One region of the Pradoshia eiseniae genome, then DNA from elsewhere that is predicted to be linked to it. Evidence: predicted binding sites of a transcription regulator. Region 1 holds the regulator's gene; the other holds the start of a gene.
What was found. Region 1 encodes LexA, which represses DNA repair genes until DNA is damaged. Its sites were predicted from a motif close to CGAACATATGTTCG; they were not measured.
Positions count from the first base shown of each region.

Region 2: a site for LexA is predicted at 4,025-4,038, ahead of recA (recombinase RecA). Genes of this name have one in related genera too.

Region 1 covers NZ_PKOZ01000011.1:72,531-78,858, forward strand. The annotation lists gene CYL18_RS15045 (GNAT family N-acetyltransferase) at 1-298, shown strand, start outside; gene CYL18_RS15050 (hypothetical protein) at 501-692, shown strand; gene CYL18_RS15055 (hypothetical protein) at 836-1,201, opposite strand; gene CYL18_RS15060 (GNAT family N-acetyltransferase) at 1,664-2,230, shown strand; gene lexA (transcriptional repressor LexA) at 2,367-2,993, opposite strand; gene yneA (cell division suppressor protein YneA) at 3,150-3,467, shown strand; gene CYL18_RS15075 (YneB family resolvase-like protein) at 3,558-4,208, shown strand; gene CYL18_RS15080 (DUF896 domain-containing protein) at 4,285-4,515, shown strand; gene tkt (transketolase) at 4,659-6,328, shown strand, end outside.
Region 2 covers NZ_PKOZ01000003.1:196,195-202,522, reverse strand. The annotation lists gene ymfI (elongation factor P 5-aminopentanone reductase) at 1-41, shown strand, start outside; gene CYL18_RS07925 (DUF3388 domain-containing protein) at 153-941, shown strand; gene CYL18_RS07920 (helix-turn-helix domain-containing protein) at 970-1,863, shown strand; gene pgsA (CDP-diacylglycerol--glycerol-3-phosphate 3-phosphatidyltransferase) at 1,963-2,535, shown strand; gene CYL18_RS07910 (competence/damage-inducible protein A) at 2,579-3,817, shown strand; gene recA (recombinase RecA) at 4,141-5,190, shown strand; gene rny (ribonuclease Y) at 5,560-6,328, shown strand, end outside.

The sequences.
Region 1 (6,328 bases):
GCCAATCGGTCAACTTGAACTGACTGTAAAGGAGTATGAGGGGAAAGAAATTGGTTATGTAAATCTCTATTACCTTATTCCTGAAAAGCGAGGAATGGGTTTGGGTTCCCTTTTACACGATTATGCTATTAGATTTTTTAAGAATAATCATGTTCGTGAATATCATCTCCGTGTTTCTCCAACGAATAACACTGCCATTGCATTTTATAAGAAAAATGGAATGAAACAGATAAAAACTGAAATGGATGGAAAAATGCTAAGAATGTCTGGCTATATAAAGAACAAACTGATTACGTAATGACTACTCTTTCACAAAAAGATTGTGACATATACTTAAACAAACCGGGGCATTGATCAAGGAGGTTTAATGCTCATTTTTGTTGAATTCCCTATTGTAGAGACGGGGCAGGTTAGCTTAATAAGGATTAATTTGGTAAAAAATAGTTAGGGATATTCATATCTTTAGAAATACCATTAGAGAATTTGGGAGGAGAGTTGTTATGAAACATACATTAATTGTTTTGCTCTTTTCGATTGCAGTGTATATAATTCTTATCCTTATTAGTAATGCCATATTTCCTGTTACAGATAATGTTATTATAAATAGAACTATCTCTGGAGTTTTAGGTGTTATTAGTGTAGCTGTTGCACTGTTAGTTACGAAGAAAACAATTATTAAGAAACCTAGGTAGTTAATCAATTTCAAATTTAAACTTACTTTACTAACGGGGCATTGATCTAGGAAGGATTAATGCCTTTTTGTGTTGAAATTCTTATGGAAGTAAAGGGGCAGGATAGCGTAAGAAGGAAATTCCTATTAGAGGTATCATCTGAATTACATTTTAGAGTTAAATTTTTGCCCGATTGCCTGTGTTATACCCCAAAATAGAAATCGATAGACAACAGCAATAAGTAATAACATACAAACAAAGTCAAAAAGGGAGAAAGGTTCATAATCAATTAAATAAGAATTAATAAATATTATCGACAAACACAGTAGCTCCATTAAGGAATCTTTAATTCCGATTTTCTCATACAAATATTTTGTTTTTTCAATGTTATAGACGTCTTTTAATTCTTCACTAAAATATCCCTTAATAAAGATTAAACCTATTAAATAAGCCCCCATAGCAGGTATATAGCCTATATTCAAAACCTGCGTTATTACACAATAAATTATGGTGAATAAGAACAGATACATTTTTGAAGTCCCCCTTTTTGTTTATATACTTACAATATTATACTTTTAAATATCAAGGATAGGTTTATTTTGGAGGAGATATACTTAAATTATCGAGGTGTTGATCCAAAGAGGATGAATGCCCTTTTCTGTTGAATTCCTTAATGGGGATATGTGGCAGCATTCCTGTAACAAATGAACAGTGAAAAATCTTCGCTTGTGAAGAATGATACATAAACAAACAGGGGGCTTTATCTCAATAACGGAGGCAGCAAAAAAGCAGTCTCTATTTTATGGCATTTGCAACAATCCTTACGAAAACAGCCAATAAAAAACAGGTCAATCCCTTCATATCAATATAAATTTAATGGTTTACCATTAATTGCGCTGCTCACTTAAATAAAATATCTGATAAGTCAGAAAGATGATATATCTATGTCACTATCGACGATATAATGGAGTAAAAGTGAAGAGGTGGTCTGGATGGAGGCACGAAACATATTTGATCCATTTCCCGAATTGGAAACCGAACGACTCATCTTAAGGAAAATCAGGATGGAGGATGCCCATGATATGTATGCCTATGGCTCCAATCCTGAAGTAACGAAATATATGACATGGAACACGCATCAATCCATTGAGGATACGAAGGAGTTTTTGGTGTTCGCCCTCTCACAATATGAACAGAAGGAACTCGCTCCATGGGGAATCGAACGGAAAGGCACTGGCAAGCTGATTGGAACGATTGATTTTGTTGGATGGAAAATCCCGCACAGAGTGGCGGAGCTAGGCTATGTGCTCTCGCAAGACTTCTGGGGGCAGGGAATAGCCGCTGAGGCAGCGAAGGAAGTGATTAAGTTCGGGTTTATGAAGATGAACTTGATGCGAATTCAAGCAAGATGCTTTGTGGAAAATACGGGGTCTGAACGGGTCATGCAGAAGGCGGGAATGACGTATGAGGGTGTCATTCGAAAAGGAATGTATGCCAAGGGGAAGCATCAAGATTTGAAGATGTATTCCATCCTGAGAGATGAGTACTTTTCTAAATAATAGGTTGTATTGAATGCTTGAAATGACTTCAAGCATTTTTTTGTTGTGTATAAACTCTAGTAATCCAGCATATAGTCTACTAAGAATCTAGTAAGTTAAATGAAAGAACCAGCCGGAATGCTTGGCTGGTTCAGTATTAATGAATATTTCTATATAGGCCGATGACTTTCCCTAGGATGCTGACATTCTGAAGGATGATTGGGTCAAGCATGGAATTTTCAGGCTGAAGGCGGAAATGGTTATCTTCCTTGAAGAAGCGTTTCACCGTGGCTTCATCGTCCTCGGTCATGGCGACGACAATCTCGCCATTATTGGCTGTATGCTGCTGGCGGACGATGACATAATCTCCATCAAGGATGCCGGCTTCAATCATACTGTCACCCATAATCTCTAGCATAAATACGTTTTCGTCGGCTGGAGCCATATGCTCTGGCAATGGGAAGTATTCTTCAATATTCTCAATCGCCGTGATCGGCTGACCTGCAGTAACCTTACCAATCAGAGGGACGCTGACAGAATTGGCTTTTGGAATATGCTCATGCGGATCCATATCCAGTACTTCAATGGCACGCGGCTTTGTCGGGTCACGTCTGATGAGGCCTTTGCTTTCCAATCTGGCCAAATGTCCGTGAACGGTAGAGCTTGAGGCTAGTCCGACTGCTTCCCCAATCTCTCGCACGGAAGGCGGATATCCCTTCGTTTTAACTTCTTCTTTAATATATAGTAAGATATCTTGCTGTCGCTTTGATAGTTTTGTTGTCATCTCCCGCACCTCTTTATCTGATCTTTACCGCTATTATAGCATGAGGCGAACACTAGTACAAACATAAGTTCGATTTTTCTGTTGACACAAAACATTTGTTCGGTTTATACTAAGAACAAGAAATACGAACATACATTCTGTGGAGGGGTTTTTAATATGAAACAAGTTTGGTCTTCTTATTCGTATACCATTATTTTTGCAGTTGGACTTTTTCTGTTAATCTTATTGATGACTTTCACGAATTTAGAAAAAAGCGATAATCAATATATGCAAGTGAAGGTTGAAAGCGGAGATACGCTTTGGGCCATGGCTGAACAATATGAGGATGCCAATATGTCAACGACTGAATTTGTGAAATGGGTGAGAGAGGCCAATGAGTTGGAAACGACTCATATCCAAGAAGGCCAGACCATTATCCTTCCTATCGAAAGAAACACAGATATCCTGCATTTGGCAGACTCAAATAAGGAATAAACGTTATAATGATAGTAGTGAAGGCCGGGGCATTCGTTCCGGCCTTCGGTGCATATCTCGAGAAGAAATATATAGAGAATGGTGAGAGAAATGAAGGTTGGAATTTACTGCAGAGTCAGTACAGAAAAGAGCACACAGGAGACATCTCTTGAAAGACAGGAACAGGAGCTGACACAGCTGGCCGCGATTAAAGGCTTCGAGGTCGTGTCGATTGAAAAGGAGCAAGCGAGCGGATATGATCTGGAGCGAGAGGGTATTCTTATTCTATTAGAACAAATGCGCAATAAAGAAATCGAGGGACTGCTCATCCAGGATGAGACACGGCTCGGCCGAGGAAATGCGAAGATTGCCTTAATGCATTGTATCTATAAGGAAGGCATCAAGCTATATACAGTCACCCATAACGGGGAGCTTGAGGTATCTGAAACAGACGCCATGCTTCTTCAGATAATCAGCATTGTGGAAGAATATCAGCGCAAGCTTCAAAACAGCAAGATTCGCAGGGGCATGAAGCGCGCGATTGAGAATGGGTATAATCCTGTCAAGAATCTGTCGAACCAGCATGTCGGTGGAGGAAGAGAGCGGACTGAGGTTCCAATCCAGGAGATCATTGCCCTCCGGATAAAAGGTCTGACATTTGCCGAAATCACGGAGAATTTGAACCGCAGGGGCTATGAGGTATCAAAAGCGACTGTGCACCGCCGATATGCCGAGCACGCTGAAAAACAGAGGCATATATAGTAGATACTTCTTGAAATAGGCCGCGTTTTTCTATACGATGACAGTAATTGATTTTTTATGAAAAGGAGCAATCCATATGCTGCCAAAGCACAAAATAAACAGAATAAATGAATTATCCAAAAAAGCAAAGGCTGGCGGCCTCACAACAGAGGAAGCGAAGGAACAATCCTTGCTGCGCGCCGAGTATTTAGAGTCCTTCAGGTCTTCTATGAGAAATACGATTGAGGGCGTAACCATCATTGACCCGAATGGAAATGACGTGACACCTGAAAAGGTTAAGCAAATCCGTAATAAAAGACTCCACTAATGGGTAAGAGATAGTAATAGGTATTTTTAACAATTGAAATTTATGTCAATTCTGTAGAATTGCCTAAATAATGTTGTCAATATAACTTTGTATCATTTATAGTTAGACTGAAGTATGTTAATCGGAAAGGATGTAGACTGACTATGTTTACTGAAAAGGATCAATTAGCAATCACTGCTATACGTACACTTTCAATCGATGCAATCGAAAAAGCCAATTCCGGACACCCTGGCATGCCAATGGGCGCTGCGCCAATGGCTTATACATTATGGACTCGTTTCATGAACCATAACCCTAATAATCCAGATTGGTTTAACCGCGACCGTTTTGTATTGTCAGCCGGACATGGATCCATGCTTTTATACAGTCTTCTTCACTTATCCGGATATGGACTTGATATGGAAGAGATCAAGAACTTCCGTCAATGGGATTCTAAAACCCCTGGTCACCCTGAATATGGTCACACACGCGGCGTTGAAGCCACAACTGGACCATTAGGACAAGGAATTGGGATGGCTGTCGGGATGGCAATGGCTGAGCGTCATTTAGCCGCTACTTATAATAAAGAGAACTATGAATTAGTTAACCATTTTACATACAGTATCTGCGGAGACGGCGACTTAATGGAGGGTGTTTCTGCTGAAGCGGCTTCCTTGGCTGCGCACTTGAAGCTAGGCCGTTTAGTCGTTCTTTATGATTCCAATGATATTTCCTTGGACGGAGAATTGAATATGAGCTTCTCCGAAAGCGTCGCAGACCGCTTTAAGGCCTATGGCTGGCAGTATATCCGTGTAGAGGACGGAAACGACTTAAACGAAATCGCCAAAGCGCTTGAAGAAGCGAAAACAGATCTTGACCGCCCAACCATGATTGAGGTGAGAACAATCATTGGGTATGGCGCGCCGAATAAATCCGGTAAAGCGGCCGTTCACGGCGCTCCGCTTGGTGAAGATGAAATGAAGCTTACAAAAGAATACTATAAATGGACATTCGAAGAAGACTTCTATGTGCCTGAGGAAGTATACGCAACATTCAAAGAAACAATCATTGATGCAGGTGCGAAGAAAGAAGAAGAATGGAACCATTTATTCGCAAATTATAAAGAAGAGTATCCAGAGCTTGCAGCACAGCTTGAAACAGCCATTAAAGGTGAGCTTCCAGAAGGCTGGGATAAAGAGATTCCTGTCTATGAAGCAGGCAAAGCTGTTGCGACGCGTAATTCCGGAGGCGAGGTCCTTAATGCCCTTGCGAAGAATGTTCCGTCCCTTTTCGGCGGTTCTGCTGACTTGGCTGGCTCTAATAAGACCATGCTAAAAGGCGAAAAAGACTTCTTGCCAGGTTCTTATGAAGGCCGCAACATTTGGTTTGGTGTCCGTGAATTCGGAATGGGCGCTGCATTAAATGGAATGGCGCTTCATGGAGGACTTCACGTGTACGGCGGTACATTCTTTGTCTTCTCTGATTACTTGCGTCCGGCTATCCGCTTGGCAGCACTCATGAACCTGCCTGTCACATATGTGTTCACGCACGACAGCATTGCAGTTGGGGAAGACGGTCCTACGCATGAGCCAATTGAGCATCTTGCTGCCTTGCGCGCAATGCCGAACGTTTCCTTGATCCGTCCTGCGGACAGCAATGAAGTGGCTGCTGCCTGGAAAGCGGCTCTTACTAGCAAGAACAAACCAACAGCGCTTGTTCTATCTCGTCAAAACCTCACCACTCTGCCGTTATCTGCTAAATTGGCAGAGGAAGGCGTTCAGAAGGGGGCATATGTCGTATCACCTGCTAAAAAGGATGAAGCAGATGCTATCCT
Region 2 (6,328 bases), on a different contig from region 1:
GGCAGATCCTCTCTGTTAACGGCGGATGGAGCACGGCATAGGTCGGCCGATTGATATTTTTACTTTTCAGTCCACTGGAAATCAGATATGATAAGACTTAAGGAAAATATTGAAGGAATTTGTCAAATGGTTTTTCCTATGGAGGGGACGCAATGGAGAAAAAGGAATGGTATTTTGAGTATGAAATTCAAATTAACCGTCCCGGACTGCTAGGGGATATTTCGTCATTGTTAGGGATGCTTTCCATTAATATCGTGACCATCAACGGTGTTGATGAAGGACGGAGGGGCATGCTCCTTCTAGCGAAAGATCATCGCCAAATTGAGCGGCTCGAATCAATTTTATATACAATGGATACGATAAAAGTAACCAAACTAAGAGAACCGAAACTGAGAGACCGATTAGCTGTCAGGCATGGCCGTTACATACAACGTGATGCGGATGATCGCAAGACCTTTCGTTTTGAAAGGGAAGATTTAGGGCTGCTTGTCGATTTCATGGCAGAGCTCTTTAAGCAGGAAGGCCATAAATTAATTGGCATAAGGGGAATGCCGCGTGTCGGGAAGACCGAATCGATTGTAGCTGCGAGTGTGTGTGCGAACAAGCGTTGGCTATTTGTTTCATCGACCCTTTTAAAACAGACTGTCCGCAATCAATTGATCGAGGATGAATACAATGAGAATAATTTATTTATCCTTGATGGAATCGTATCGACCAGAAGGGCCAATGAAAAACATTGGCAGCTGGTACGTGAGCTCATGAGGCTTGATGCAATAAAAGTTATTGAACACCCGGATATCTTTGTGCAAAATTCTGAGTATACGATGAATGATTTTGATTATATTATCGAACTCCGAAACGAGCCTAATGAGGTAATTACCTATGAGACGGTAGATAACCAGTTTTTTGGCGAATCAGAATTTGGTTCGTTTGAATTTTAATTGATTTTAGTGAGTAGAAGGTGTTTAAATGACTGAACTAGGAAGAATATTAAAAGAAGCCCGTGAAGCTAAAGGGCTATCTTTGGATGATTTGCAGCAAATCACCAAAATACAAAAACGCTATTTAATCGGAATTGAAGAGGGAAACTACGATATGATGCCGGGCAAGTTTTATGTCCGTGCCTTCATTAAGCAATATGCGGAAGCTGTTGGTCTGGATGCAGAGCAATTATTCGCTGAACATCAAACCGATATTCCCGCCCCTGTTCAGCAGGAAGAGGTCCCGAAAAATCTTTCTCGCGTGCAATCACGGAAATCTATTGCTGTTCAAGGCTCCAAATGGGCTGACCTGCTGCCTAAGATTCTGATTGCTGTCGTCCTTGTCGCTATGGCCGCAGTCATTTATTATTTTGTGGCAAAAGCGATCAGTAACAATGATGATGCCGGAACAACGAATGAAAGCAACCAGCAGGTTCAGGTAGAAGAAGGGGAGAATAATGCCTCTGATACCGAAGAGGATGCCTCTGAAGAGACTAAAGAAGATGAATCGGCTCAGGAAGAAGATAAAGCAGACACTGAGGAAAAACCGAAAGAGGAAGAACCGTCTGCGGGTGAGCTGAAGCTGGCTTCTTCAAGCGGCAATTCATCCACATATGAATTATCGAAAGCAGATGAGTTTAAGGTGGCCATCAAATCAACGGGCCAGACATGGGTAACTGTGAAAGATTCCAATGGAAAATCTTTGTTCAATAATATGATTACAGCAGATAATCCTCAGGAATTTGATCAAACCGAAGACACACAAATCACTATGAATATTGGTCGTTCCACAGATGCGGAAGTATTTGTTAATGGTGAGAAAATCGAGTATGCATCAGATTCTATTGTTCAAAATATTACCATTAAGTACACGAAGGAATAATCGCGGGAGGTCATCAATGGTGATGGCCTTCTCATCTTTCCTTATACATATAGGCAGTCTTAATGCCATGAAAATAAAAAGTAAAGCGAGGAACATCTAGTGAATTTACCAAATAAAATTACCGTTTCAAGAATTTGCATGATTCCGGTGTTTATCATCATAATGATGCTTGATTGGGGTGTATGGGTTATCAATGGAGTAGAGCTACCTATCGCCCATTTCGTCGGCGCCTTGATTTTTATCATCGCATCAACGACAGACTGGGTGGACGGCTACTATGCAAGAAAGCATAATCTTGTCACTAACCTGGGGAAATTCCTCGATCCGTTAGCGGACAAGCTGCTCGTTTCTGCAGCCTTGATTGTTCTTGTAGATTTGGATGCTGCTCCTGCATGGATTGTTATCTTAATTATCAGCCGGGAATTTGCGGTGACTGGACTCCGTTTAATTTTGGCAGGCGGCGGGGAAGTTGTTGCGGCAAATCAATTGGGCAAGATTAAAACATGGACGCAAATCATTGCTATTTCGGCACTTCTGCTTCATAATCTCCCATTTGAGTGGATTTCCTTCCCATTTGCGGATTTTGCCTTATATGTGGCTTTATTCTTTACACTTTGGTCTGGCTGGGATTACTTCGCCAAAAATAAGCACGCGTTTTCAAATTCAAAATAAGGGTATCATTCACATATAGTTCCGTGAATGGAAGGTGAGTGGAATGAATGCTGAAATTATTGGAGTCGGCTCCGAATTGCTGCTTGGCCAGATTGCCAATACAAATGCGCAGTTTATCTCGAAGGGTTTAGCTGAGATCGGCGTGAATGTCTATTACCACACCGTGGTGGGAGATAATCAGGACCGGCTTAGACAAGCGATTGAGACTGCGGAGAAACGAGCTGACCTGATTATTTATACGGGCGGTCTTGGTCCAACAAAGGATGATTTGACGAAAGAGACAGTTGCTGAATACATAGGGAAGACGCTGATTACTGACCATAAGTCAATGGCAAACATCGAGGACTACTTCGAAAAAATCAGCCGTAAGATGACTGAAAATAACCGTAAGCAAGCTTTGGTGATTGAAGGGGCAGAAGTATTTCCAAATCATCATGGTATGGCTCCGGGAATGGCTGTTTCTCACGGAGAGCATATTCATGTTCTTCTCCCTGGCCCGCCAAGTGAAATGCAGCCGATGTACAAAGATTACTTGGAGCCTTTCTTATTGAAGGACATGGGAACAAGAGAGCGGATTGAGTCAAGGATTCTACGCTTTTTCGGCATAGGAGAGTCGCAGCTGGAAACGGATATTGAAGACATACTGGATGCGCAGACAAACCCGACAATTGCTCCTTTGGCAGCGAACGGGGAGGTTACCCTCCGGATTACGGCTAAGCATGAAACGTCAGCAGGTGCCGAGGAAATGATCAGAAAGGCAGAGGAACAGATCCTAAGCCGTGTAGGAGATTATTTCTACGGATACAATGATACGACACTCATGAAAGAAGCAATCGCGCTCTTGAAAGAACGAAAGTGGACCATTTCTGCGGCAGAAAGTCTAACAGGCGGTATGTTCCAAGAGGAATTAACTGGAATACCGGGAGCGGGGCTTATTTTGAAGGGCGGAATCGTCTGCTATACAAACGAAGCTAAGCAAAAACTCTTGCAAGTCAGTGACTCAACGATTAAAGAGCATGGTGTCGTCAGTGAAGCTTGTGCAATCGAAATGGCTGAAAATATTAAAAAGCTGCTTGGTTCTGATGTCGGCATTAGCTTTACTGGAGTCGCCGGGCCTGATGAATTGGAAGGAAATCCGGTTGGAACTGTTTTTGTAGGCCTTGCTTTGCCGGGGCGTGAGCCGTTTGCGAAGAAACTGAACCTTGGCGGCATGCGGGAAGGAAACCGAGTGCGAAGCGTAAAATACGGCTGTCATTTCTTATTGCACCAATTAAAACAATAACCAGCATTCTGTGCTTGTATAAAAAGGGGCCTTGGAAGCATTTCATGGGTCCCTTTTCCATTTCTTATATACTTATAGATATTGTTAAGAAAATTCATTGTGTTATAATCCGGGAAAATTTAAACTTACCCTTATTTTTGTTTCGAAAGACTGGGTATACAGCGCGGGTTTTTCTTTTTTATGCTGCTTTCCCCTATGAAAATCATACGAATAAATGTTCGGTTTTTTACTTGGCAAATGGACACGGATGAGGTATAGTATAAATATGTTCTAACAAGATTATAGGCAATTGTTTTCATATAGATATGGGGAGGAAATAAATAGTGAGTGATCGTCAAGCTGCGCTGGATATGGCGCTAAAACAAATCGAGAAGCAATTTGGTAAAGGCTCAGTCATGAAATTAGGAGAAAGAGCTGACAGAAAGGTATCAACCATTCCAAGCGGTTCCTTAGCTTTAGATGCAGCACTTGGTGTGGGCGGCTATCCGCGCGGGAGAATTATTGAAATTTACGGACCAGAGAGTTCCGGTAAGACGACGGTTGCCTTGCATGCCATCGCTGAAGTCCAGGCTCAAGGCGGACAAGCGGCGTTTATCGATGCTGAGCATGCTCTTGATCCTGCTTATGCACAAAAGCTTGGTGTAAATATTGATGAATTATTACTTTCACAGCCGGACACAGGAGAACAAGCGCTTGAGATTGCTGAGGCCTTGGTGCGAAGCGGTGCTGTTGACATCATCGTTGTCGATTCCGTTGCGGCTCTTGTCCCTAAAGCGGAGATTGAAGGAGAAATGGGAGATGCTCACGTTGGTTTGCAAGCTCGCTTGATGTCTCAAGCTCTTCGTAAATTATCCGGCGCAATCAATAAATCCAATACGATTGCCATCTTCATTAACCAAATCCGTGAGAAGGTTGGAGTAATGTTCGGAAACCCAGAGACAACTCCTGGTGGTCGTGCGCTTAAATTCTATTCAACGATTCGTCTTGAGGTAAGACGTGCCGAACAATTGAAACAAGGCACTGATATTGTCGGTAACAGAACGAAAATCAAGATTGTTAAAAATAAGGTCGCTCCTCCATTCCGTGTGGCAGAAGTTGACATCATGTATGGTGAAGGGATTTCAAGAGAAGGCGAAGTCATCGATATTGGTTCAGAGCTGGATGTTGTTCAAAAGAGCGGATCTTGGTACGCATACAATAACGAACGTCTTGGCCAAGGACGTGAGAACGCTAAGCTATTCCTGAAGGAAAATCCTGATATCCGTGCAGAGATTACGCAAAAAATCCGTGCTGAGTATGGATTAGATTCAGATGTCGCTATCGAGGCACCAAAAGAAGATGAAGATATGATGGATGGTTTTGACCTAGAATAAGACATTAAATAAGGAAGAGGCAGCCTATTCTTTAGGTGTGCCTCTTCTTCATTCTTAAAATAATTTGAGCAAATTTTCTTCAGATAAACTAGGAAAATGCGCATTTCATAATTTTGAAGAGATGGAAAATTCACGGATAGAGATGCGCGTCTAGAAAACTGTCTTTATTTTCAAAAAATGAGCGCGAATCGCATTCTGACTTGCTCTTGACAACAAATTTTCATAACTTTACAATAGAAATGTATTAATTTCTTTTTAAAAGACATACGTGAAATTGATAATGCTGTATATTTTAAAAATGATGTACAAGCAAGAGTGAAAATGTAGTAAAAGAGATTAAAAAAAATTATAGCAAGAGGAGGTGTATTGATGGATCCAATCACTATCATCTCCATTTTGCTTGGCCTAATTGTTGGTGCAGTTGTTGGCTATTTGTTAAGAAAATCCATAGCAGAATCCAAAATTTCCGGAGCGACAAATGCGGCTGAAAAAATTATTGAAGACGCAAAGCGGGAAGCGGATGCCTTGAAGAAGGAATCCCTTTTGGAAGCAAAGGATGAAATTCATAAACTTCGGACTGATGCTGAAAAGGAGGTTCGTGAAAGACGAGCTGAATTACAGAGACAGGAAAACCGAATTCTACAAAAAGAAGAGAATCTAGATCGTAAAGCAGATTCACAGGATAAGCGTGAATCCGTGCTTGAGAAAAAGGAAGATTCTCTAAACCAAAGACAACAGCATATTGAACAGATGGAAAGCAAAGTGGATGAGATAATTCGAGCTCAGCAATCTGAACTTGAACGAATTTCCAGCCTAACGAGAGAAGAAGCAAAATCCATTATCCTTGATCGGGTGGAAAAGGATCTTTCACATGACATCGCAGTCATGATAAAAGAGAGTGAAAACCGGGCGAAGGAAGAAGCGGACAAAAAAGCGCGTGAAATCTTGTCACTTGCCATTCAGCGTTGTGCTGCAGACCATGTAGCCGAAACGACGGTATCGGTCGTCAATCTGCCGAATGATGAGATGAAGGGTCGAATTATTGGACGTGAGGGCCGAAACATCCGGACGCTCGAGACGCTAACAGGCATCGATTTGATCATCGATGATACACCTGAAGCCGTCATTCTATCTGGTT